Sporosarcina pasteurii: one gene and its partner. The protein of the gene in region 1 interacts with the protein of each later gene in a pairwise test. Links are inferred from orthologs where the notes say so. Each region holds a gene or a part of one and is shown in the gene's direction. Other genes may lie near its edges. The genes, in order: AB1H92_RS02330 and recA.

Region 1 (11,483 bases):
GCGAAAATGCACGAGTTTAAAGAGCGTGGGAAGACGATGTTTTTCGTCAGCCACTCGTTATCACAAATGAAGCAGTTTTGTGATAAGGTCTTATGGCTTGAGTATGGTGAAGTAAAAGAATTTGGTGAAGCCGCTACAGTTCTAAAAAACTACGATGATTTTTTGAAGAAATATTCGAAGATGAGTAAAGCGGAGAAAAAGAAGTATCGTGATGAAGCGATGGATAGAAGAAATGTTAAATAAAAAAGCAGGTTCGGAAAAATTCCGAACCTGCTTTTTTATTTCTTTCTAGCTCGTGTTTTTAACACCTCTACCAAAAACACCGGAATCTTCATCATCCGCTTCGCCCGCGTAGGTTGCGTAATAAGGCGGTATAACCATTCAAGGTTATTGTTCGTCCAAAACTTCGGTGCACGTTTGAGGGTCCCAGAAAGGACGTCAAAACTCCCGCCCACCCCTACAAGAACTGCATTTGGAAATTGAGCCCTATAAGTAGCAATCCATTGCTCTTGTAATGGGGCCCCCATTGCAACGAATATAAAATCTGGATTAGTGGCGGCAATCTTATCAGCAGCTTCCTGTCCTTTCGAGGAATACCCATCCATCGTACCGGCCATTTGTAAGCCTGGGTACTGTGAAAAAGCTTTTTCGGCAGCTTTCCCTGCAATTCCCGGTTTAGCCCCGTAGAAGTACACACGCTTCTCAGCAGCGCGTGCATATGCTAATAAATCATGTAATAGCTCATATCCCGGTATTTTTTCCTCTAGTGGCTGTTTTAATAGCTTGGATGCAATGATGACACCAATGCCATCGGGTAAGACATAATCCGCATTTAATACAGCGGCTTGATAGTCCTTCGATTCCTTCGTCAACATAATGATTTCTGGATTTGCCGTTACGATAAATAAATTTCCTGTTGAATCTTTAAAGTGTTCCTCAATTTTATGTAGAAACTTTTCTTTACGTATATTTGAAATTGGAATATTTAATATATTGATTTTTTCAACCATTGCAAAGCTCCTTGATTACGTGTCGTCTATTGTTAGTTATACCACAAAATTGGGTAGATAGCTTTTGTAAAGCAAGTGGTTTGTAATCAAACAGTAATATTTGTCTGAAATGTAAAAACGCGCTCGAAACTTCTTTATTTAAATCAAGAAATTAGCTAATAAAACTTCACAATCTGCTATAATAAAGCAATAATCGTGAAACAAATCGGGCTGGGAATCCGTTATATCTAGTAATTGAATTAAGTGTAAATGGGGTGGGGATGTGGCTAGTAACCGTAAACGTTTACTGTTATCTAGTTTTTTTCTTATCGCTGTAGTCATTATTTTTGTCGTTCTTTATTTTCAGTTTAAGAAACCTAGTGTATTTGAGGCGCAATTAAACCGAGTGCAATTTGCAACAAAATCTTCTAATGATATGTCAGTGGCGATTGTTTTACCTGAAGAGGTTAAAGAAGTTAAAGAAGTTGAAGAAGTCGAGGAAACCGAGGTAGAAGAACCTCCTGCCGAAGAGGAAGAGATTGGCACGATAGTCCAGATTGTCGAGAAATCGGAAGTCCCGATAGCGCCAGAAAAAGACATTGCGATGGCGATCGCGAATGCGAAGATGTATGTGTATACAATCGATACGGACTTGGAGCAAGGGTCTGGCTTTTTATTTAACAATCAGGGGGATATTGTCACGAATGCCCATGTTGCGAAAGATGCGACTTATGTCGTTGTGACGAATAGTGATGGACAGCAATTTACTGGACATGTCGTTGGGATCTCTGACCGTGTCGATATTGCGTTAATTCGCGTTCCTGAGCTGGCGGGGAAAGAGCCGATGGAGATGGAACTGTCAAAAGTTGAATCGGGAAGAAGTGTATTTGCTTTAGGAAGTCCGGAGAATATCGCGAACACTTCATCCGAAGGGAAAATTTTAAGTGTCGGTAAAAGTTTTTTCGATGAGTATGCGTATACGGACTTATATGAAATGGATGCCTTAATTAAAAGAGGATCAAGTGGTGGGCCATTGATTGATGCAGAAACGGAACGGATTTTGGGGATTAATTCAATTATTCTAGAAGATAATCCGAAAATTGGCTATGCAATTCCTATTTATACAGTCATGAATCAGTTAAATGAATGGGCTGCGAACGCGAAGCTTGAAATCGAAGTCGTGGAAGAAGAGTGGAATCATTTGGATGCCGCGTATTTTGATGAAGCATTATTAACAAGCTTTATCGAGAACTATTATGAATTGCTTCCGTACTCATTAAATGATCGTACGTTAACGTATTATCGTAGTTATTTACGACCTGGCAGTCAAGCGGAAGGTGAAGGGATTAAACTCATTAATGAATATGCAGCAGATGAACGGGTATTTGATGCAGTGAAAGCCTCTGTTGAAACGGTAGAAATTGGTGATGATGAGGCGGAGATTATTGCGAATGCGACATTTGTTTATCATAATGAAGTAAGTGATGAAGTATATGAAATTACCCATGAAGCAATGTATACGGTCATCATTGATGAGTATGGAGACTATCAAATTACAAATATCGTTACAAAGTAAAAGCACAGCCGACATTGAAGTCGACTGTGCTTTTTTATAATTATCGTCTATAACTATGGAAATATTTTTTCCAGTAAGCTTCATTTACATTGTTAATACGTACATTTTTTCCAGCTGCGTGAATAAATTGGCCGTTGCCTAAGTAAATCCCAACATGAGAAATACCTGCACGGTATGTCCCAGCGAAGAATACTAAATCTCCAGGTTGCGGATTACTTACTTTTTTAGTTTCTGCGTACTGACCTAGTGTCGTACGAGAAATATTTTTACCAGATTGTCTAAATACATATTGTGTAAATCCGCTGCAGTCGAAACCGCTCAAAGATGCTCCACCGAAACGGTAAGGTGTTCCTAATAGTGCTCTCGCATTGTTAATTAATGAAGATGAAGCTACGCTGTTAGATACCTTCTTAACTGTTGTCTTTTTAGCCGGTGCTTTTTGAGCAGTTGCTTTTGTTAATAATGTACCAGAAATCCATCCAGTTTTGCCGTTTGCGCTAACTTTGTACCAAGTTGTTTTCCCGACTTTTTTCTGTGCAGTCACTTTCACAGTCGCGCCTTTTTTTGCAAGTGTTACAATTTTATGGTTTGTTCCTGCGTTTGCTCGAATGTTTGAATTGTACTTTGTTTTGTATGTTCCGCTTGCTGCAGTTGTTTTAGGTGCAGCGGCTTTCTTTTTAGTAGTTGTTTTCTTAGCTGTCGTTTTTACATTATGTGGTGATAGTAATGTACTTAAAACCCAACCAGATTTACCACTTACGTTTACTTTATACCAAACTTGTTTCCCGACTTTCTTTTGGTGAGTCGCTTTTGCTACAGCGCCTTTTTTGGCTGTAATGATAATCCCGTGTTTAGTACCTGCATCTCTGCGGACGTTTGTGTTGTATTTCATTTTGAAAGTTCCTGTTTTAGCTGTAGCTTTAGTACCGGATACTTTCACAATAGCAGTACGATCATTTGTTGTAGAAACTTCATTTTGACTAGCTTGTCCATTTATTGTGCTTGCATTAACATTCATCGTAGCGCTAGATAATAGCAATGAACCTGCAGCAACAATTGAAAATATAATTTTCCTCAAAATATTCTCCCCTAAAAATGATTTTTTTATATTAAAATACTAAAATGTTAAATTTGACCTATGTATCACTTTAATGGGAATAGAACTAAAACACAACGTTGTTTAGATTACAGATATATTACAGTTGTGTTACAAAGGGGGGAAGGCTGTCTAATTACGCAGAAGTATGAAAGGTTTAATGGGATTGGAATGTCCTCTGAAAGATTCGTAATATCCGCTTCTCGCCGTCGAATGTCCTAGCAAAGTCGAAAGATGTCCTCTTAATCTTCTAATGTCCGCTAAAAGCCTGGGGATTTCCGCTCCCCGCCGTCGAATGTCCGAGCGATGTCGAATGATGTCCTCTCAATCTCCTAATGTCCGCTAAAAGCCTGGTGGTGTCCGCTCTCCGCGGTCGTATGTCCGAGCAAAGTCGAATGATGTCCTCTCAATCATCTAATGTCCACCGAAAGCCTGGTGATGTCCGCTCTCCGCCGTCGTATGTCCGAGTAAATTCGAATGATGTTCTCTCAATCTCTTAATGTCTGCTTAAAGCCTGGGAATATCCGCTCCTCGCCGTCGTATGTGCGAGCAAAGTCGAAAGATGTCCTCTCAATCTCCCACTAGAACCAATAATTTTCCCCCTTGTCGCTGTATGTTGAATTTGGTATTCTGTAGTTAGAATAAACTGAAATTTAGAAAGGGGAAGAGTGTCAATAAAGATTACTAGAGAAAAACCAATACTGATCGATGCATTACCCAGGTTAATTGCTCGTCTGCCTGAAAATTATCCCCGAAAAGATGAGTTAGGTTTGACGCAGCAGCTATACAACATTGAAGCAGGTTTTTCAGGAGAAACAAAAGTCGACCGATACCTCGAATTAATCGAGCTCCCCGAATCGTCGATAGTACTCACAAATGTTCAACTTTCCCTAGCCCCCGGGCATTCATTTCAAATAGATACTTTGATATTGGCAAAGCAATTTATATTAATACTGGAAATTAAAAACATCACAGGTGAACTATATTTTGAAACAGACCCACACCAATTGAGACAAATCAAATTAAATGGTGATGAAGCAATTATGGAATGTCCGATTACACAACTACTGGCCGCGATAGAAAGTTTAAAGGTCTGGTTAGCCAAGAAAGGCTTTAATTATGAAATTTTCGGGCAAATCGTACTGGCAAATCGAAAAGCTGCCGTTAAAGTAGCACCATCCAATGCACCGATTCTTCACTTGAAAAGACTTTCAATTTATTTGCGCGAACAAGCAGAGAAATCGCCTATTTTCACTACGGTTGAATTAAGCAGAATGAAAGAATTAATTGTGCGAAATCAATCAAACTATCAAACGTATCCACTATGCGATTATTTCAAAATCAATCCAAATATACTGAAGAGAGGTCAGCTCTGCTCACGCTGCAACAATTCGATGGACTATCAAAGTCACAAGCAGCGTTATTGTCGTCACTGCAACATGTCAGAGCCAAATAATTACCGCCAATCCATTCAAGATTGGTTCATGCTCATTAGTCCTTCACTTTCAAATCGCCAATGTAAATATTTTTTACAATTAAAAAATAGAGACGATGCTTATTATGCAATAAAATCTATGCAGCTCAATAAAGTAGGGAAGTCCGTAGCAACTAAATACTACTGGCCGAAAGGGAGGCCTTTTAAGATAATAAAATAATTGAATGGGGAAGGGGTGCCGCGGCATCCCTTTTAATTTTGAAGTGAGGGGAGTTCGAGGAATCAATAGGTTTTTGTGAAGTGGAAGGGGAGGCTTTGACAGGTAACTCAATTTACTTTGAACTACGCGATTTCCGTTGTATTTTGCAAGGATGCTCAGTGCAATCATGCAAAATGTTGCTTCGCGCTTGGAAGGTCCTTCGGACCTATGCGGATGTCCGTTCTTCGCGGTCTTATGTCCGAGCAATGTCAAGGTATGTCCTCCCAATTTCTCTATGTCCGTCGAATCTCTTTGTATGTCCGCTATCCGTAGTGTTATGTCCGAGCAATTCCACAAGATGTCCGTGCAATCCTTTTATGTCCTCTGAATCGCTTCATATGTCCGACCCTTACCACGTTATGTCCCCGCAATCCCCGGATGTCCTCTTGAAACTCTAGTTTTGTCCGCCCGCGGCTAAGCTATGTCCGCGCCAAGCCCCATTATGTTCCCTCAATTTTCATATGTCCCCCGAATCCCTCATTATCTCCGCCCAATCCAGCCACACATCCCTCAAAAAAACAAAAAAATCCCCCATCCAGTCAACCAACCGGATGAGGGACTCCCTATCAAGCTCAAAGACCTAAATGCGTTCTCAATTCACCTTGAATCTGATCCAATTCATTATCGTTCATAATGTAATACCAAATGCCATTCATCTTCTGGCCTTGGCCATCTTTAATGTATAGCTGTTCCACATTCCCAGCAGCTTTTCGGTAGTTTTTCTGGACGTCGACCATTTCGTCGAAGGTCATGTTTGTCCGGATGTTGTTGCTGATTGCGCCGAAAATACTCTTGTAGTTTAAAATACTACTTACGGATGCACCTTCACGCAGAACGGCTTCGATAATTTGTTTTTGACGGTCTTGACGGCCGAAGTCACCGCGTGGGTCTTCGTAGCGCATGCGTATAAACGCTAACGCTTCATCACCATTTAGATGAATATTCCCTTTTGGAAATATGTGTTTTCCTTGTTTAAAGTCTAGCGAATTATTGATATTTACACCACCAACTGCATCAACGATATCTTTAAAACTTTCCATATTGACTTGTACGACGTAGTCAATCGGGATATCTAGTAAATTCTCAACTGACTCCATTGCCATTTCGATGCCACCGAATGCGTATGCGTGGTTCAGTTTGTCTTTGAATCCGCGACCGACCATTTCGGTGTATGTGTCACGTGGGATGCTGACCATTTTTGTTGAGTTTGTTTCTGGGTTCACGGTTAATACGATCATCGTATCGGATCGTCCGGAGTCGCCTTCGCGTTCGTCGACCCCTAAGACGAGTACGGAAAACGGATCTGCTTTATCGAAAACAACTGGTACATCACGCTTTCCGGATACATCTCGATCAATCGGCTCGTAAATATCTTTTACTGTTTTTGTGAAGTCCAGATAAACCATCAATACATACGCGGCAATTGCAAGTAGTAGGACGGCTGGTATGCCGACGATCCACGGCCATTTTTTCTTCTTTTTACGATTCATTCTACCCATTTATTCTTCCTCCATCTTTTCAGCGATAAAGTACTCGATTAATGCATTTGCCCAAATATCGGCACCTTCATTATTCGGGGCACCGTCTTCATTGACATAGTCTAGAAATTCGTCAGAATCGAAGTCCGGCCAATCTGCCCAGTGGTTAATGTAAGGAAAGTTATTTTCTTTCGCGAATGCTTGTAAAGAATCGATTTGCGTCGGGTAATACCTTGCGTTATGAACAGGTTGCGGGGGATGTAAGATTAGGACCGCATCCTCTACGGCTGAAACGAGTTGTTCATGAAACTGGAGAATGTGGGCACGTTCATCTTCAATCGTTACGTTGCCATTATTTTTTAACGTAAACGGTTCGAATAAAATTACGTCGTAGCCTTCCGCGAAATCGATTTCTGCATCATTCATAAATTTGTCTGATGTTCCATTATAAGAAATAATTGTCGTTTCGATGGAAGTGCCATAAATTTTCTTAAGGGCATTATCAAGGCGCTCCGCATAGCCTGGATTCCCATCTTCCATGACATTCGATCCAACGAGTAAAAACTTTACCGGTTCACCATCATCGAAGCGATTTAGAAAAACGGCTTGTACGGCTTCATCTTGATGCTTGATCAATGATAGAAGACGTTCACGTTCATCGATTGATTTCGATTTATCGCTATCATCTGACGCAGTCTTTTTATTGTCATTCGATGCTGCCGTCTTAGCAGTGTCTCCATGGAATGAAGACAGTTTCTCTTTCCATTGTAAATAACTGCCGGCTAATAATACGATACAGCCGATTAGTACTATGTAAGCAAATATTGTTTTTTTAGTCATATTCTACTCCTTTATGCTACAATAATGAATAGTTTTTCGTGTATGTAAATAGATTATCTCACAAATTGGACTGAATTCATATGTTTAATTGTGTCGGGATATGTTATACTGTCTCAGTATATAAATTATCGACTATTAAAAGGGGTCTTTATAGATTATGGAAGAAACTATTAGTTTACAAGATTTGTTTAAAACGCTTCGTAAAAGAGCATCTTTAATTTCTTTTATGACAATCATCGCTGTTGCGTTAGCCGGCATTATTAGTTTTTCATTTTTAACTCCAATATATCAAGCGTCTACTCAAATCCTTGTCAATCAAACCAACCAAGAAAACTCATCATTAAATTCTCAAGACATTCAAACGAACTTACAATTAATTAATACATATAACGTCATTATTAAAAGTTCAGCAATCTTAACAAAAGTGATCGATGAACTTGATCTTGATGAATCTGTTGGAAGTTTGAATGGAAAAATTACAGTGAATAGTGCTCAAAACTCACAAGTCGTCACGATCAGTGTACAGGACGAGGATCCGGCACAAGCTGTCCGCATTGCGAATGCAACTGCATCGGTCTTCCAAGCAGAAATTGTCACGCTGATGAATGTAGACAACGTGAATGTGTTGGCACCTGCAGAGATGGCGGAAAAGCCGTCACCGATTAAACCGAACCCGAAACTGAACATGGCGATTGCAGCTGTCATTGGACTCATGTTAGGTGTCGGGATTGCGTTCTTACTTGAATACTTAGATACGACAATGAAAACAGAGCAAGATATAGAAGAAGTACTAGGACTACCTGTATTAGGATTAATCAGTCCAATTCCTGACGAAGATTTGAAAAATGCGACGATGAATATTAAGAATAGAAGAAGGAGGGGGAAGTAAGATGTTTTTTAATAAGAAAAAGAAGCAAGTGATGCAAGCAGTTGCAAGAAAGCTCATTACGAGAGCGAATCCGAAATCGGTTATTTCAGAGCAATTTCGTACGCTGAGAACGAATGTAAATTTCTCTATGCCTGATGAATCCTTACAATCCCTTCTGATTACTTCCGCGTCACCAAGTGAAGGAAAGTCGACGGTCGCAGCGAACACTGCGGTTGTTTTTGCACAAGAAGGAAAGAAAGTATTACTCATCGATGCAGATATGCGTAAACCGACTGTACATTATACGTTTCATATGACAAACACACTTGGGTTATCGAATTTATTAACACGCCAAGCATCCTTAGCCGATGTCACGAAAATGAGTGATATCGATAACTTAGACGTCATTACATGTGGACCCATCCCGCCGAATCCTGCGGAACTTTTGGGTTCTAAAACGATGGATACGATTTTACAGGAAGTCAAACAAACTTATGACATTGTCATTTTTGATGCACCGCCAGTGTTATCTGTGACGGATGCGCAAATTTTAGCGAATAAAGCAGACGGGACAATTCTTGTGTTATATGCGGGGCAAACCGAGAAAGAAAGCATTGTGCGCACGAAAGAAGCACTTGTTGCCTCACAAGGAAAATTGATTGGCGCTGTTTTAAATAACTATATTATGGATAAAGATCATTATTACTATCAATATTATGGGACAGAAGAGTAAAGAGGTGAGAGACCGTTTTACTCTTTTCTGTTGTTGAATAATTAGTAAAGGTGTTGGTTTCATGCTTGACATGCACGCGCATATACTTCCGGGTGTAGACGATGGCCCAGAAACAGTAGCTGAGTCGTTGGCATTACTTGAAAAGGCGGAATCAGAAGGAATTACAGATATCATTGCAACATCACATGCCTATAGTCCGCATTACGATGTTCCTAAACAACAAGTGCTCCAAGGACTTGAACAACTGAAGGCTGAAATGCAAAAAGAGAAGCTCAATCTTCAACTCCAAACGGGGCAAGAAATTCGCATTCACGACAAAGTCGTCGAGCGTATTGAAAGTGGAGAAGCATTGACGTTAGCGAATTCAAAGTATGTATTAATCGAACTCCCTTCTTCTGGAATACCGGCTTACACAGTATCCGTGATTCAAGGGATGTTAAATTTAAATAAAGTACCGATCATCGCACATCCAGAAAGAAACCGGGCTATTGCAGAAAAGCCCAGTCGATTAGGGCGACTTATTACGCACGGGGCACTTGCTCAAATTACATCGGGCAGTTTAGTGGGGCATTTTGGAAAAAACGTTCAACGTTTATCGATGCAACTCGTGGAAGCGAATTTAGTTCATGCGTATGGAACTGACGTACATAATCTTGAAACGCGTCCAGCGTTTTTTGAAGAAGGGTTAGATCAGTTAGATAAACATGGTCATCATGATTTTGCAGATATTTTACTCGAAAATAACGCAAGAATTCTGACGAATGAAGATTTTATCTTATTGGAGCCGCAAGCGATCGAAAAGAAGAAATGGTGGCAATTCATCGGATAGAAGGTGAAAAGTCCCGTTGCAAATCAATACTAAATATGCTTTAATTGGATGTTCTAGTTATAATGTTATACTATAAATATAAGTTTAAGTGAAAGGAGACCTATGATGACAATTAAAAAGAGAATGACCCTGCTGTTTATTGTCGACTCCTTGATCGTCTTATTTTCTATATACTTAGGGTACTTTATCTTGCATCCGGATACGAATATATTGACAAGTAAAACCGTACTCATGAGTGCGATCACGATTCAAGTGGCGCATCATATTCTGGCTTGGTATTACGGGTTGTATCGTAAAGCATGGTCCTATGCTTCGATTGGCGAATTAAAGTCTATCTTTAAAGCTGTGACACTGACGATACTTGTCGTCGCGATTGTTCAATCGATCGTAGTTCAACATGTCTATGTGCGTGCACTTTTCCTCACATGGATGTTACATATTCTACTAATTGGCGGTTCACGGATGTCGTGGCGAATTACACGGGATACAATCCTTCGACGTACTGGTAAAGGAGCGACGAGGACGATGATTGTAGGAGCGGGTGCTGCAGGGACCATGGTTGCTCGTCAGTTACTTGGAAACCATGAATCTACTATGAAGCCAGTCTTGTTTGTAGATGACGATGAGACGAAATCAGGCTTAGAAATTTTCGGCATTAAAGTGTTCGGTGGGATGAAGAACATCCCAGACTTAGTCAAAGACAATGACATCGAAAAAATTGTCATCGCCATTCCTTCATTGGATAAACAAGAGATGGCGAGTTTAACAGAAATTTGTCTTGAAACAGGAGTTCGAACGCAAACCATTCCACGCATTGAAGATTTAATGACGGGGAAAGTATCCGTCAACGATATGCAAGATGTGCGAATCGAAGACTTATTGGGACGTGATGAAGTCCAACTAGACTTAAAAGCAATCGCTGATAAATTGACGAATAAAACGATTCTTGTCACAGGTGCTGGCGGTTCGATTGGTTCTGAAATCTGTCGACAAGTGAGTGAGTTCCGACCAAAGAGACTCATTCTATTAGGACATGGTGAAAGTTCTATCTACAGTATAGACATGGAATTGCGGCAAAAGGTTGCACGAGATATAGAAATACTTCCGATCATCGCAGACATTAAAGATCGAAATCGAATCTTTGACATTGTCAGTGCGGAAAAACCAGATGTAATTTATCATGCGGCTGCGCATAAACATGTACCTTTAATGGAAGCAAATCCGATGGAAGCTGTTAAAAATAATATTTTTGGAACGAAAAATGTTGCGGAAGCTGCGGATATGTTTGGTGTTCCTTATTTTGTACTAGTTTCAACAGATAAAGCAGTCAATCCACCGAATGTAATGGGTGCAACGAAACGTTTTGCGGAAATGATTGTG
Region 2 (11,433 bases), 1.5 Mb from region 1 along the record:
GAGAAATTACAGACCTTGAAATGGAACAAACGAAAGCTTTGCTGACGAATAGTATTACGAGCACATTCGACTCTGCTCGAGGGCAAATAGAAGTATTTGATCAATATAAAGAACTCGATGAAAACTTTACAGCAGATACTTTAATAAAAGCATGGGAAGCTGTCACCAAAGATGATGTGAAAGAGATGGCATCGACTATTCAATTAGAAATTATTTATTTGCTATCGGGAAAGGAGACGGCTTCGAATGAATAAAATACACTTTGAAAACTTACAGGAAACCTTATACAATGAAACTTTGGAGAATGGTCTTGATGTATACATTTTACCGAAAAAAGGTTTTTCAAAAACTTTCGTTACATTTACGACGAAATATGGCTCTGTTGATCGGACTTTTATTCCTCACGGGAAAGAAGAAGCAGTAACTGTTCCAGATGGAATTGCTCATTTCTTAGAACATAAGATGTTTGAAAAAGAAGAAGGGGACATTTTCCAGAAATTTAGTGTACTCGGAGGCTCTGCAAATGCCTTCACATCGTTTACGAGGACTGCCTACCTTTTCTCCGCTACAGATAAAGTATACGATAATACGGAAGTGCTTCTAGATTTTGTACAAGAACCGTATTTTACTGAAGAAACTGTGGAAAAAGAAAAAGGAATTATTGGTCAGGAAATTACAATGTATGACGATTTACCAGACTGGCGATTGTATTTCGGAGCGATTGAAAATCTATATCACAATCATCCGGTGAAGATAGATATTGCAGGAACGATTGAGTCAATTGATAAGATAACAGCTGCCCATTTATATGAATGTTACGAAACCTTCTACCACCCATCAAATATGGTGTTATTTGTTGTTGGTGCTGTAGAGCCGGAAGAAATGATGACTTTTATTAAAGAGAACCAATCGAAAAAAACTTTTGACAAACCATCAGAAATTGTTCGTAACTTCCCAGAAGAGCCAAATACTGCAGCGATTGCTGAACGAACGCTTGAAATGGATGTTACGAAACCAAAACTTAGCTTTGGGATGAAATGTACAAATACGAACATCTCGGGTAAAGAAATGCTCACACAAGAATTAGCGGTAGATTTGTTATTAGATATTTTATTCGGACGTTCTTCCTCATTCTTTGAAGAGTCTTATGAAGATGGACTAATTGATGAGTCTTATTCTTATAGCTTTTCTCAAGAACATGGTTTTGGATTTGCGATGATTGTTTCTGATACTGAAAATCCAGATGCATTAGAAGCAAAAATCCGAAAAACAATTGAAGATGCAACGACTTCATGGGCGGTAACTGAAGAAGAGTTGGAAAGAGTTCGTAAGCGAAAAATCGGACAATTTATGCGTTCACTGAATTCGATAGAATTTATCGCGAATCAATTTACGCGCTATAAATTTAATGAGATGGACTTATTTGATGTCGTTCCTACCCTTGAAAAAATGACGCTGACACATTTAAAAGATGCTTTCTCAACATTAAGCGCAACAGAAGGCCATACTGTATTCAAAGTGATTCCGGCTGAGCAATCCAATGAAGCAAAATAATTATGTGCTCGTTCTTGGCGCAACTGGTGGCATTGGCCAAGCCATTTGCCACCAACTTGCTAAGAGTGGTTGGTCAATTTATATTCACTTTAATGAACGAATTGAGGAAGCGAAGAAACTTCGGTCAGAGCTAGCAGAACGCTATCCTCAGCTTGAATTTCTACTTGTTCAAGGGAATTTTTTATTTGAAGAGGGCGCCAATCAAGTAGCCCATCAGGTCCAGCAAGCAAGGGCTATCGTTATCGCCAACGGTCAATCGATGAATAAGTTGCTAACGGAGACAACGACCGCAGATATGGAGGCACTATGGAGGGTTCATGTTCAAAACCCCGCACAGTTAGTAAGCCTTCTTTCTGCACGCTTAAGAAAGTTCACAGAATCTTATATTGTGTTTATCGGTTCAATTTGGGGGAATACAGGAGCAGCGGGCGAAGTTATGTATTCTGCTGTTAAAGGTGCTCAACATGCCTTTGTGAAAGCCTATGCCAAAGAAGCGTCTTATGCAGGTATACGTGTCAATGCCATTGCGCCGGGATGGATTGAAACAAGAATGAACGATTGTATACCAGAAGATGAGAAAGAAATGATTATGCAAGAAATTCCGCTACTAACGACAGGTACACCCCAACATGTGGCAGACCTCGTTGATTTTTTATTAAGTGGAAAAGCAGATTATATGACGGGAGAAATTTTGAAGTTAAACGGCGGTTGGTACATCTAGTTTTTACCGCATCTTATATCTTTCCTTTTCTTAAGGAGTTATATCCGTTATTATGGAACTAAGTTGATTTTTGAACGTCCTACTAATAGCGGAAAGGGTGTTTCGAATGGGGAATTGGTATCTCGAATACGAAATTCAAGTTAATCGTCCAGGGTTACTCGGAGATATTGCATCACTACTTGGCATGTTGCGTGTTAATATTACGACAATTAATAGCGTGGATGCTAACGTAGATGGTAGAAATCCCGAGCAAATTGATGGTGGTGTTCGTCGTGGTTTATTATTAAGGACGGATGACGATGCGCAAATCGCCCGTTTTGAATTAATCGCATCCACTATGGATACGATTCAAATCAAAAAAATACGCGAACCGAAATTAAGCGATATCTTAGCTGTTCGACACGGTCGATACATCTTAAAAGACACGGACAATAAGAAGACGTTTAGGTTTTTGCGTAGTGAACTTGGAATCTTAGTTGATTTTATGGCAGAGCTTTTTAAAGAAGAGGGTCATAAATTAATTGGTATTAGAGGAATGCCACGCGTTGGCAAAACCGAATCCGTTGTTGCTGCTAGCGTATGCGCTAACAAAAAATGGATATTTCTTTCTTCCACAATGATTAAGCAAACCATTCGAAAGACGTTGGCAGGCGATGAGTTTTCAAAAGACAATATTTTTATTTTAGATGGCATTGTCTCAAGGAAAGAGGCAGATGAAAGACATTTACAACTGGTCCGTGAAATGATGCGTATTCCAGCCATAAAAGTGGTTGAACATCCAGATATTTTTGTTCAACATTCGGAATACAGTATCGAAGATTTCGATTATATAATTGAACTTAGAACAGACCACGATCAAGAAATTACATACGAAATGATGGAGAAAAACCACATGATGTCCAATCACGGATTAATGGGGGGATTCGACATCTTTAACCTTTGATAGGCAGGTGTTATGGGTGACCGGACTTGGTGACCGTCTTAAAGAGGCGAGAAAAGCAAAAGGCTATACGCTAGATGATTTGCAAGGAATAACGAAAATACAAAAAAGATATTTAGCTGGTATTGAAAATGAAGAATTTAGTTCAATGCCTGGTTCATTTTATGTGCGTGCATTTATTAAACAATATGCGGAGGCAGTTGGATTAGATGCAGACGAAATGCTCTCTTTATATAAAGGGAGTGCTGAAACAGTTGAGGCTGAAGAAGAGCAACAACTTACATCCCCGACACTTACAAGAAGGCGTTCGCGACATTCAAGTCAACTCAGTGAAATTATGCCGAAAATTATTGTTGCGCTTTTTATTATTGTCATCATCTTAGTCATTACATTCCTTTGGAAACATAATGTGTCAAATCCTTCAGAAGTTCCAATTGGTTCTGAAGATCCGATTCAGGTCGAGGATCAACCTAATTCTAACAATGGGGCACAAATGGGCCACACCGAAGAAACGAATGATGACGCAAAAGTGGAAGATGAATCAGACAAAGTAGATGAAGTAGACGAAGTAGATGAAGTTGAGAAACAACAAAAACTGGAAAACATTAATGTGGCAGGAGAAAATTCTACATATTCACTTGAAAATAGTGAAGAATTCCAACTTGAAATTCGCACAAACGGGCCTTCATGGATTGGCGTGACAGACGAAAATCGGACAGAAAGAACGCCGGGTGCAAGAATTATGCAAGCGGGAGAAAAAGTTGAGGTAGATGTGACAGACACAGAGCAAATTCGTATTCGCGTTGGTCGTCCTACAGAAACCGAGATTTACGTGAATGGCGAATTACTTGAGTATGCATCCGATACAGTCCCACAAAATATTATTATCGAATACAATAAGGAATAATTGGGGTTGTTCTCGTAATCTAAACTGTAGACAAAGTTCGTTGACTTTGTCTACAGTTGTTTTATGCGTTTATTTAAAGTACTAGGCATCATTTATATAGGTGAATGCTTAAATTTATTAAAGGCTAGTAAGGTTTGGTTTTTGCTGCCTGAGTCTATTATTAAAATAGATCTCAATAAGCACAATGTTAAATATGACAATGATCTTTTTTTGAAAGGAAAGGTGTACCACTTGAATTTACCAAATAAAATTACAATATCTAGAATTATTCTCATACCGATTTTTATGGTTTTTATGTTAGTCGATTTTGAATTTGGAACGATAGCGCTACTCGGCACAACCATTGAAGTAGCACATTTCATTGGAGGGCTTATATTTATTGTTGCTTCATTAACAGATTGGCTCGATGGCTATATTGCCCGAAAGCATAATTTAGTGACAAATATGGGGAAGTTTCTAGATCCATTGGCTGATAAACTACTCGTAGCGGCAGCGCTCATTATACTTGTTGAACTCGGTTCTGCCCCTTCATGGATTGTAATCGTAATTATTAGTCGTGAATTTGCTGTGACTGGACTACGTCTTATTTTAGCTGGTGGCGGAGAAGTTGTCGCTGCGAATCAACTAGGTAAGATTAAAACAACTGCACAAATTATTGCGATCGCATCCTTACTCTTAAATAACATTTTCTTTAGCTCAATTGGCTTTCCTTTCGGCATGATTATGCTTTATATTGCACTGATATTTACTGTTTGGTCAGGGGTAGACTATTTTTATAAAAATAGAAGAGTGTTACTCGACTCTATGTAAGGGAGATAGTGTGATGAAAGTTGAAGTTATAGCAGTTGGTTCTGAATTATTGCTCGGTCAAATTACGAATACAAATGCTGCTTTTATTTCAGCACGTCTAGCTGAGATTGGCGCAGATGTTTATTATCATACAGTTGTTGGGGATAATCCTATCCGGTTAAAAGAAGCAATAGAAATTGCTGAAAAACGTGCGGATGTCTTAATCTTTTCAGGCGGACTTGGACCGACAAAAGATGATATGACAAAAGAGACCATTGCTGCTCATATTGGCTTGGAGCTTGTAAGCGATAAAGAGGCGCTTACTTATATTGAACAGTATTTTATACGAAGTAAACGAACTATGACAGAGAATAATAAAAAACAGGCACTTGTTTTTAATGGGAGCACAGTACTAAATAATCGCACTGGCATGGCGCCTGGCATGGCTGTTGAAAATAATGGGAAACATTACATACTCGTACCTGGGCCACCCCATGAAATGGAGCCAATGATTGTCGATGAAGCGATTCCTTACTTACTAGAACAAAGTGGAGAAAGAGAAATTATTACTTCTCATGTTTTGAAGTTTTATGGAATTGGTGAAGCAGAATTGGAACATCGTATCCAACCACTGTTAGATAAACAATCAAATCCAACCATTGCTCCGCTAGCAACGGCAGATGCCGTCACGCTTAGGATTACTGCGAAAGCGGCGACAATTGAAGATGCGCATAAAATGATTGCGCCAATTGAACAAGAAATACGCGCCATTGTCGGCGAATTTATTTTTGGAACGGATGAGGATACATTATCCTCAAAAGCATTAGAATTGCTTCAATCACATGGTTATACATTAGCAGCTGCTGAAAGCTTAACAGCGGGTCTCTTTCTAGCAGAGTTAGCGAAAGAGCCAGGGGTCAGTTCAGCATTGGCAGGCGGTCTCGTCGTTTATAATGAAGAAGCAAAAGTTGAACAACTTGGTGTGGACAAAAAACTATTGGAAGAACATGGAATTGTCAGTAGTGAATGTGCTGCTTCATTGGCATTAAAAGTTCAAGAGAAGTTTAATACGAATATTGGTATCGGAATAACAGGTGCAGCTGGTCCAACACCACATGATGGTGAACCGGCAGGAACAGTCTGGATCGGGATAGCGTTACCTAATCGGGTTCCAATGACGTATAAGCTATTACTTTCAGGTTCAAGAAATGCCAATCGTCACCGAACGGCAAGATTTGCTTTGTATTATCTAATCAAGCTGTTAACTAAGTAGGAAGAAAGTTATTATTTTTCATGTCTATTCGCAATGAAAAATGCATATTAACATGAATTCTTCGACGAAAATGCCATTTTCTAAATGTTTTCGAATAGATGTTCGCATTTTTGTTGTGTATTTAAGAATAAAGAGGTATAATTAGTTTAGAAATAAAACGAGGATGAACTTAGGGAGGAAATAAATTTGAGCGATCGCAAAGCCGCTTTAGATAAAGCGTTAAAAGATATTGAAAAACAGTTTGGAAAAGGTTCCGTCATGAAACTTGGCGAACAAACAGATCGTAAAATTTCAACTGTTTCAAGTGGTTCACTTGCATTAGACCTTGCACTAGGGGTGGGCGGATACCCACGTGGACGTGTTGTTGAAATATATGGTCCTGAGAGTTCAGGTAAAACGACAGTTGCACTTCATGCGATTGCCGCTGCACAGGCAGAAGGTGGGTCAGCCGCATTCATCGATGCAGAGCATGCGCTAGATCCGGAGTATGCTAAGAAACTTGGCGTTAATATTGACGAGTTGTTACTTTCGCAGCCGGATACGGGGGAGCAGGCCCTTGAAATTTGTGAGGCATTAGTACGTAGTGGTGCAATTGATATTATTGTTGTTGACTCAGTTGCTGCACTTGTACCAAAAGCTGAGATAGAAGGCGAGATGGGGGATTCCCATGTTGGTCTACAGGCTCGTCTCATGTCACAGGCACTTCGTAAGTTATCTGGTGCAATTAACAAGTCAAGAACAAACGCTATTTTTATTAACCAGATTCGTGAAAAAGTCGGCGTTATGTTTGGGAGTCCGGAAGTTACACCGGGTGGCCGTGCGTTAAAGTTTTACTCTTCTGTTCGTATCGACGTTCGTCGAGGAGAAGCGATTAAACAAGGTACAGATATTGTCGGGAACAAAACGCGTATTCGAGTTGTGAAAAATAAAGTTGCGCCTCCGTTCCGCACGGCAGAAGTCGATATTATGTATGGACAGGGTATTTCGCAAGAAGGCGAAATTATCGACCTTGGTGCAGAAACAGAAGTCGTTCAAAAGAGCGGTGCGTGGTATTCGTATGAAGGTGAAAGACTTGGACAAGGAAGAGAAAATGCGAAGCAGTTTTTAATTGAAAACCCTGATATTAAGGCAGAAATTGATCAGAAAATCAGAGCATTCTATGGTCTTGATGGCGCGGCTGAAATTATTGATGGTCATGATGTTGATGAAGCAGATGAAGAACTTGAACTATTATTAGAAGATAAAAAGAAGTAATCGTACAATTGTTTTTTTAGTGCTCATCCTCTCAGAGGGTGAGCTTTTTTCAACTGAACCTCAGAAGTGATTTGATTCACTAGAGAAGTAAGTGAAGCAAGGATAAGAACTGCGCTCACGTTAAAAGAAATTAATCATTAAATAAAAGTAGGTCAATGCTTGTCAATCCTTGACATGTCATTTTTACATCGCTACAATTAAAAGTGTATAATTGTATACTATAATGAATTAAATTTGGCAGTATATTGTAATTTGATGTACGAGCCGACTAACATGAAAAGAGAAGCAATAGGAGGTGACCAGGATGCTAGAAATCATCATCTCCGCTTTGCTAGGTTTCATCGTCGGTGCCGTTGTACTCTATTTTGTTAATCGAAAAGTGAATGAATCAAAAGTGACAGGTGCCAAACACTCGGCAGAAGCGATTGTCGAAGAGGCAAAACGTGAAGCGGAGGCAATGAAAAGAGAGGCACTATTGGAAGCGAAGGATGAAACTCACAAATTGAGACTTGATGCGGAGGCTGAAATCCGCGAGCGACGGGCTGAGTTGCAAAAACAAGAGAACCGTCATTTGCAAAGAGAAGAAAACCTCGATCGCAAAGAAAATACGCTCAATAAAAGAGAAGCGAGTCTGGAACGCAAGGAAGAAGCGTATACTGGACGACAACAGCATATTGAACGAATGGAACGCAAGGCGGAAGAACTCGTTAACGTTCAACAGACGGAACTTGAAAGAATATCTTCACTTACGAGAGAAGAAGCGAAGCAAATTATTCTCACAGAAGTGGAGAAAGAACTTTCTACAGATATCGCCGTCATGACGAAAGAGTCAGAGTTGCAAGCAAAAGAAGAAGCCGATAAGAAAGCGCGCGAAATTCTTTCTGTCGCTATGCAACGATTCGCAGCGGACCATGTTGCTGAAACAACCGTATCGGTAGTAAACTTACCAAATGATGAAATGAAAGGTCGAATTATTGGCCGTGAAGGACGTAATATCCGGACACTAGAAACGTTAACCGGAATCGATTTAATTATCGATGATACACCGGAAGCAGTCGTCTTATCGGGCTTTGATCCAGTCAGACGGGAAACAGCTCGACTCGCACTTGAAAAATTGGTGCAGGATGGTCGAATTCACCCGGCTAGAATTGAAGAAATGGTCGATAAGTCGAGACGTGAAGTGGACGAGCTTATTCGGGAAACTGGAGAGCAGACAACGTTCGATATCGGGGTTCATAACCTTCACCCGGATCTCATTAAGATTCTCGGTAGATTGCGTTTCCGTACGAGTTATGGACAAAACGTCTTGAAACACTCAACGGAAGTTGCCTATTTAACAGGACTCTTAGCAGCTGAACTTGGCGAAGATGTAACACTTGCAAGGCGTGCAGGACTTCTTCATGATATTGGAAAAGCAATAGATCATGAAGTCGAAGGCAGTCACGTTGAAATTGGTGTAGAACTTGCAACGAAATATAAAGAACACCCGGTCGTCATTAATAGTATTGCATCGCATCACGGAGATACTGAAGCGACATCGGTCATCGCAGTGCTGGTCGCAGCAGCGGATGCTTTATCTGCGGCTAGACCAGGCGCAAGAAGTGAAACACTTGAAAATTACATTCGTAGATTACAAAAGCTTGAAGAGATATCAGAATCCTACGAAGGTGTTGAGAAATCTTATGCGATTCAAGCAGGTCGTGAAGTACGGATTATTGTTCATCCTGACCAAATCGATGATATTACAGCACATCGACTCGCACGAGATATTCGAAAAAGAATTGAAGAAGAATTGGATTATCCCGGTCATATTAAAGTTACCGTTATTCGTGAAACACGAGCAGTTGATTATGCAAAATAATGGAATGGCTTCCGTGCATTGTAAAGCGGGAGCCATTTCTTTTTGGATATAGAAATAGAGCCGTTGAATTAAGGGAAAGCATCATAAGGGTCGTAAATTTAAGGAAAGAGGTTTTTTTATGAAAATTATTTTTATTGGAGATATCGTAGGATCACCAGGACGTGAAGCCGTAGAACGCTATTTACCGCGTTTAAAGAGGAAGTATAGCCCAGACGTTGTCATTGCGAATGGAGAGAATGCAGCAGCGGGGAGAGGAATTACAAAACGTATTTTTGACGATTTGTTACGAACCGGTGTGGACGTTGTCACAATGGGAAATCATACTTGGGATCATAAAGAGATTTATGATTTTATTGACGAAACAGATTATTTAATACGTCCAGCAAACTTTTCAGACGAGGCACCTGGTAAAGGGATGACAACAATTACTAAAAATAATGTAACATTATCGGTCATTAATTTGCATGGAAGGACTTTTTTACCTCCTCACGGGGATCCTTTTGCTAAAGCAACAGAATTGATTGAAGAAGCACAGAAATCTTCACCACTTGTATTTGTTGATTTTCATGCGGAAGCAACGAGTGAAAAAATTGCGATGGGTTGGCATTTAAACGGCCGTGCATCTGTTGTCGTTGGTACACATACACATGTACAAACCGCGGATGAACGGATTTTACCAGATGGTACTGCTTATATAACTGACGTTGGTATGACGGGACCATATGATGAAATCCTTGGGATGAAAAAAGAAGATGTCATTTATCGATTCCAAACCAATTTACCAGTTCGGTTTGAAGTACCTAAAAAAGGTCGTGATCAATTAAACGGTTTATTTGTCGAGTTGGATGATGCAACAGGAAAAGCACTCCACGTCGAAAGAATTATGATTAATGAAGACAGACCGTTTGAAGTTTGAGTTGCGTCTAAAAGTCTCCTCATATTCATATGATACTCTATGGACAAATCCGTTCATAGATATCGGAAAATAAGGAGGAAAAATGGTGAACCCATTGAAAGTATCTTCAAGCTCAAATCCTAATTCTGTTGCTGGCGCACTTGTTGCAGTTATCAGGGAACAAGGCTATGCCGAAATGCAGGCAGTTGGAGCAGGCGCATTAAACCAGGCGGTGAAAGCAATCGCTATCGCAAGAGGTTTCGTAGCACCCAGTGGATCGGATCTAACATGCGCACCTGCCTTCACAGATATAATAATTAACGGTGAGGGGCGCACGGCTTTAAAATTGCTCGTGCAAAAGTCAGCGAGAGCATAATTAAAATGTAAGGCGTTGCGTAAAAGATATTTTTAGACATTAAAAAACTACGAAGGAATTTTTCCTTTGTAGTTTTTTTATTGATAATGATAGACTTTTACTGAAAAACTTTTTTGTGGGGATGTGACAAACCTCCAACAATCTTAAGCACTTCTTTTACAGTGGCGCTATAGTTCAGTATAATGTACAATGAGTACGGACAAATTCCCGAAGGACTGTAAGAAAGGGGAACGAAAATATGAATGAAGAACAACGTTTAAGCACTGGTCAAGTAAAACCAGGTTTAGCAAATAAAGAAGAAAAAGATTATAGTCATTACTTTCAAACTGTTTATACACCGCCTTCTTTAAAGAAAGCAAGAAGACGCGGTAAAGAGGAAGTTTCTTATTTCGATGACTTTGAAATTGAAGAACGTTTTGAAGGTATGGGGAATGGCCGAAAATTCTATATTAGAACTTACGGCTGTCAAATGAACGAACACGACACTGAAGTGATGGCGGGCATTTTTACAGCACTCGGCTATGAACCAACAACAACTGTTGAAGATGCAAACATTATCCTATTAAATACTTGTGCGATCCGTGAAAATGCGGAGAATAAAGTATTTGGTGAGCTAGGACATTTAAAACCTTTAAAACAACGTAACCCAGATATTTTAATCGGGGTTTGCGGTTGTATGTCTCAACAGGAATCAGTCGTGAATAAAATTTTGCAAACGTATGACCAAGTTGATATGGTTTTTGGGACGCATAATATCCATAGATTGCCAAACATTATACATGAAGCATATATGTCAAAAGAAATGGTTCTTGAAGTTTGGTCTAAGGAAGGCGACATTATTGAGAACCTTCCCAAAAAACGTC

Evidence for each region.
Region 2: the proteins of AB1H92_RS02330 (region 1) and recA interact in binary tests that used the Bacillus subtilis proteins (3 or more experiments, as listed by UniProt). The link is inferred for Sporosarcina pasteurii from one-to-one orthologs.

What each region holds. Positions count from the first base shown.
Region 1 is NZ_CP160452.1:489,499-500,981, forward strand. What follows is about bases 6,856-9,696. They hold AB1H92_RS02330 (YveK family protein), read left to right. Parts: upstream 6,856-7,830; coding sequence 7,831-8,562; downstream 8,563-9,696. Other genes in these bases: AB1H92_RS02325 (SGNH/GDSL hydrolase family protein), read right to left, coding at 6,856-7,673; AB1H92_RS02335 (CpsD/CapB family tyrosine-protein kinase), read left to right, coding at 8,564-9,274; AB1H92_RS02340 (tyrosine-protein phosphatase), read left to right, coding at 9,336-9,696. In the rest of the region: teichoic acids export ABC transporter ATP-binding subunit TagH, read left to right, coding at 1-243; AB1H92_RS02300 (WecB/TagA/CpsF family glycosyltransferase), read right to left, coding at 279-1,010; AB1H92_RS02305 (S1C family serine protease), read left to right, coding at 1,273-2,565; AB1H92_RS02310 (C40 family peptidase), read right to left, coding at 2,606-3,643; AB1H92_RS02315 (nuclease-related domain-containing protein), read left to right, coding at 4,330-5,316; AB1H92_RS02320 (LytR family transcriptional regulator), read right to left, coding at 5,928-6,854; more of AB1H92_RS02325, read right to left, coding at 6,855-6,855; more of AB1H92_RS02340, read left to right, coding at 9,697-10,103; AB1H92_RS02345 (nucleoside-diphosphate sugar epimerase/dehydratase), read left to right, coding at 10,209-11,483. UniProt on the Bacillus subtilis protein: Required for YwqD kinase activity. May bring YwqD and its substrates into contact. Probably involved in the regulation of capsular polysaccharide biosynthesis.
Region 2 is NZ_CP160452.1:2,020,472-2,031,904, reverse strand. What follows is about bases 5,614-8,404. They hold recA (recombinase RecA), read left to right. Parts: upstream 5,614-6,370; coding sequence 6,371-7,438; downstream 7,439-8,404. Other genes in these bases: rny (ribonuclease Y), read left to right, coding at 7,743-8,404; AB1H92_RS09535 (competence/damage-inducible protein A), read left to right, coding at 5,614-6,184. In the rest of the region: EF-P 5-aminopentanol modification-associated protein YfmF, read left to right, coding at 1-254; EF-P 5-aminopentanol modification-associated protein YfmH, read left to right, coding at 247-1,554; ymfI (elongation factor P 5-aminopentanone reductase), read left to right, coding at 1,541-2,275; AB1H92_RS09550 (DUF3388 domain-containing protein), read left to right, coding at 2,382-3,218; AB1H92_RS09545 (helix-turn-helix domain-containing protein), read left to right, coding at 3,235-4,122; pgsA (CDP-diacylglycerol--glycerol-3-phosphate 3-phosphatidyltransferase), read left to right, coding at 4,354-4,932; more of AB1H92_RS09535, read left to right, coding at 4,946-5,613; more of rny, read left to right, coding at 8,405-9,299; AB1H92_RS09520 (TIGR00282 family metallophosphoesterase), read left to right, coding at 9,418-10,215; AB1H92_RS09515 (stage V sporulation protein S), read left to right, coding at 10,301-10,570; tRNA (N6-isopentenyl adenosine(37)-C2)-methylthiotransferase MiaB, read left to right, coding at 10,809-11,433. UniProt on the Bacillus subtilis protein: Multifunctional protein involved in homologous recombination, DNA repair and competence.